One region of the Sphingopyxis sp. GW821-FHT02C12 genome, then DNA from elsewhere that is predicted to be linked to it. Evidence: predicted binding sites of a transcription regulator. Region 1 holds the regulator's gene; the other holds the start of a gene.
What was found. The regulator LexA, encoded in region 1, represses DNA repair genes until DNA is damaged. The targets are predictions, from matches to a motif close to GTTCCNCNCTTGTTCT.

Region 1 (2,201 bases):
AAGTCGCCGCAGGCTCCGCGCCCGCCCTGCCCCTCGGCGCGGGTCAGGCGATCCGCATCTTCACCGGCGCGATGGTCCCCGACGGCGCCGACACGGTCATCCTGCAGGAAGATGTCGCCGCCGACGGCACGGTCCTGACGCTGACCGGCGATGGCCCGGAGGCCCAGGGCGCCCATATTCGCGACCGCGCCAGCGACTTCGCGACCGGCGCCATGCTCGTCGCCGCCGGAACCCGGCTCAACGCCGGTGCGATCGCCGCGGCGATCATGGGTGGCGACGCGCAGCTTGTGGTCGGCGCCCGCCCGCGTGTCGCGATCCTCACCACCGGCGACGAACTCGTCCAGCCGGGCCGTGCGCTCGCGCCCGGCCAGATCCCCGACAGCAACGGCACGATGCTCGCCGCGATGCTCGCCGCCGAGCCCGCCGTCGTCAGCATCCCGCTCCACATCCGCGACGATCGCGAAATTTTATCCAAGGTTCTGAAAGACCTGGCGCGACGTCACGACGTCATCGTCACCGTCGGCGGCGCCTCGGTCGGCGATCACGACCATGTCCGCGGCGCGCTCGACGATGCCGGCGGGCGGCTGGATTTCTGGAAGATCGCGATGCGCCCCGGCAAGCCGCTGATCGCGGGCACGCTCGGCGACGCGCTGCTGCTTGGCCTGCCCGGCAACCCCTCGTCGGCCTTCGTCACCGCGACCCTGTTCCTGCTCCCCCTCGTCCGCCATCTCGCCGGCGCGCGCGATCCGCTCCCGCCACTGCGCACGGCCCCGCTCGCGGCCCCCCTCGGCCCCGGCGGCGCGCGACGCGACTATTTGCGCGGACGGATCGACGACGGCCTTCTCTCGCCCTTCGACGGACAGGACAGCGGCCGCACCTTTCCGCTCGCCGCAGCGAACGCCCTCGTCATCCGCGAGATCGGTGCGCCGTCCCGCGCGGCAGGCGAAGCGGCGGATTATATCGACATCGCTTGACAAGTTCGCTTCTGTTCCATTATCGTTCTCCTTATGTCCGAAACCGGCATCATGGAGAACGCCCGATGTTGACCGCCAAGCAGCATGAACTGCTCCACTTCATCCAGCAAAAGCTCGACGCGAGCGGCATCTCGCCGTCGTTCGAGGAGATGAAGGAGGCGCTCGGGCTCAAGTCCAAATCGGGAATCCACCGCCTGATCAGCGCGCTCGAGGAGCGCGGCTTCCTCCGCCGCCTCCCCAACCGCGCCCGCGCGCTCGAGGTCGTCAAGCTTCCCGAGGGCGGCAAGGCGGCCGTCAGCACCGATCGCGACAATGTCGTGCCGCTGCGCAAGCCCGCCCCCGCGATGCGCCCGATCGCCGCGAACGACATCGTCGAGGTCCCGCTCCACGGCAAGATCGCCGCGGGTGTGCCGATCGAGGCGTTCGAAAATCATGACAATCTCGCGGTCCCCGCCGCGCTGCTCGGCTCAGGCGAACATTATGCGCTCGAAGTGTCGGGCGACTCGATGGTCGAGGCCGGCATCTTCGATGGCGATTATGCGCTGATCCAAAAGGTCAGCACCGCGCGCGAGGGCGACATCGTCGTCGCGCTCGTCGACGGGCAGGATGCGACGCTCAAATATTTCCGCCGCGAGGGCAAGATGATCCGCCTCGATCCCGCGAACAGTGCCTATGAGCCGCAGCGCTACGCCGCCGAGCGCGTCATCGTGCAAGGGAAGCTGTCGGGACTGCTTCGTCGTTACCACTGACCTGCGGCGGGCGGCGCCACATATGCTCGTCGCCCGCGCCTAGTGCCGTCACCGCGCGCGGTCGCTCACCGAGGTAAAGCGCCAGCCCGCCGGTCTGTGGCAACGTATCGCGATCGATCGTCAGCCAGCGGCCGGCGCATTCGCGCGGCAGCCAGCGCTCGCTGATCACCACATCGGCCGCGGCGCACGCCGCCGCCATGTCCGCCCCCTCGATCCGGTCGCGCCCGCGCGCCGCCAGGATGGCGCGGCCATCCTGCGTCCAGCGACAGAAATCACGATTGCAGTCGACATGATCGAGGTCGGTGAGCGCGGCGAGCGGCGCATCGATCCCCGCTGCCTCGGTCATGGCATCACGCACATAATCCCCCGCCCGCTCGCGCAGCAACGCATAGCTGCCGTCGGGCAGCGCCGCGGCGATATGCTTGCCGTCGCCGGTAATCAGCACATCGGGCCGCGGCTGGGCGAGCAGGACGGCCAT
Region 2 (2,201 bases), on a different contig from region 1:
CCGTTGGACGGCCGGTCCGCAGGAACGGACCGACCGGATTCCTATCAGTCGTCGGTGTCGTCGTCGGGGCCGACCATCATTTCCTCGGCGACCTGGTCTGTCTTGCCGCGGATCGCGGTTTCCAGCCGTTCCATCAGTTCGGGGTTATCCTTGAGGAAGGTTTTGGAATTCTCACGGCCCTGTCCGATGCGGATCGAATCATAGCTGAACCAGGCGCCCGATTTCTCGACGATGCCCGCCTTGACGCCGAGATCGAGAATCTCGCCGATCTTGGATATGCCCTGGCCATACATGATGTCGAATTCGACCTGCTTGAACGGCGGTGCGACCTTGTTCTTGACGACCTTGACGCGGGTGGTGTTGCCGACGATCTCGTCGCCATTCTTGATCTGGCCGGTGCGGCGGATGTCGAGGCGAACCGAAGCGTAGAATTTCAGCGCGTTGCCGCCCGTCGTTGTCTCGGGGTTGCCGTACATCACGCCGATCTTCATGCGCAGCTGGTTGATGAAGATCACCATGCAGCGCGAGCGGCTGATCGAGCCGGTGAGCTTGCGCAGCGACTGCGACATCAAGCGCGCCTGCAGGCCGACATGGCTGTCGCCCATCTCGCCCTCGATTTCGGCACGCGGAACGAGCGCGGCGACCGAGTCGACGACGAGCACGTCGATCGCGTTCGAGCGCACCAGCGTGTCGACGATTTCGAGCGCCTGTTCGCCGGTGTCGGGCTGCGACACGATCAGTTCGTCGATATTGACGCCAAGTTTCCTGGCGTAGACCGGGTCGAGCGCATGTTCGGCGTCGACGAAAGCGACGGTGCCGCCGCCCTTCTGCGCCTCGGCAAGGACGTGGAGCGCGAGGGTGGTCTTGCCCGAGCTTTCGGGGCCGTAGATTTCGATGACGCGCCCGCGCGGCAGGCCGCCGACGCCGAGGGCGATGTCGAGTCCGAGCGATCCGGTCGAAATCGCTTCGACCTGCATCGTCTCCTTCGAACCCAATTTCATCACCGAGCCCTTGCCGAAGGCGCGATCGATTTGTGCCAAGGCGGCGTCGAGCGCCTTCTGCCTGTCCGTGCTGTTCACTGATTTCCCCGATTCGACGAGTGACAATTGACCGGCCATGACCGTCCCTTTCCTGCTCTATCGCGAAGGCAGAAGCATCGCAACGCCGGACCTGTGTACGGCATTTGTTCTTTAGGAACAAGAGTGGAACAAAATTAATTGCGGCGGCGCGAACCGCACACTTATCCGTCGAAAAATTCGTTGAGAACGGTTTCGATTTCGCTGAGCCGGAACGGCTTCGATACCAGCTTGCGGTGGGCGTGCGCCGGCGGAATCGCGTCGCCACCACCCGACGTGAAGGCGAAGGGAATATCCTTCGCCGCGAGCGCATCGGCGACCGGCCAGCCCTTCGCCTCGCCGAGATTGATGTCGACCAGCGCCGCGTCGACCGGCTGCGCCGCGATGATCGCCAGAGCATCCTCGACGCTCGCCGCCTGTGCGGGTTCGGGGAAGCCCAGCGCGTCGAACATGTCGACCAGCATCATGCCGATCAGCACATCGTCCTCGACGAGCAGGATGTTGCGATTCGCCGTCATCAGCCGGCCCGCTGCGCCGCGGCGTCGAGCGCCGCCGAGGTCGCCTCGGTCAATTGCGCGACCGAAAAGGGTTTGGGAAGAAAGGACACATGATCAATATCGATCGACTGGCGCAATTGTTCCTCGGCATAGCCCGACATGAACAAAACGGGCAGCTCGGGACGCTTGGCGCGCAACGCGCGGACCATCGCCGGCCCGTCCATCGTCGGCATCATCACGTCGGTCAGGATCAGGTCGACCTTGTCCATCTGGCCGAAGCGTTCGAGCCCTTCCTCGCCCTGCGACGCGGTGACGACGGTGTAGCCGGCACGGGTCAGCGCGCGTTCGGCGACCGCACGCACCATATCCTCGTCCTCGACGAGAAGGATCGTGCCGGTGCCCCACTGGCTCTTCTTGGGTTTGGGGGGCGGCGGCGCGACGGCGGGCGCATCCTTGTCGGCGCGATGGACCGGCAGGTAGATGGTGAAGCTCGCGCCCTCGCCCGGCTTGCTGTCGGCGAAGATGAAGCCCGCCGACTGCTTGATGATGCCATAGACGGTCGAGAGGCCGAGTCCGGTTCCCTTGCCGACATCCTTGGTGGTGAAAAAGGGTTCGAAAATCTTGGGCA

Region 2: recA (recombinase RecA) is a predicted target of LexA. The motif match lies at 1,194-1,209, and genes of this name have one in related genera.

The regions. Positions count from the first base shown of each region.
Region 1 is NZ_JBWKVQ010000001.1:2,906,691-2,908,891, reverse strand. Features, by position in the region: gene AC07U1_RS13845 (molybdopterin molybdotransferase MoeA) at 1-974, shown strand, start outside; gene lexA (transcriptional repressor LexA) at 1,040-1,723, shown strand; gene AC07U1_RS13835 (ComEC/Rec2 family competence protein) at 1,677-2,201, opposite strand, start outside.
Region 2 is NZ_JBWKVQ010000002.1:416,576-418,776, reverse strand. Features, by position in the region: gene recA (recombinase RecA) at 45-1,118, opposite strand; gene AC07U1_RS17210 (response regulator) at 1,241-1,594, opposite strand; gene AC07U1_RS17205 (hybrid sensor histidine kinase/response regulator) at 1,594-2,201, opposite strand, start outside.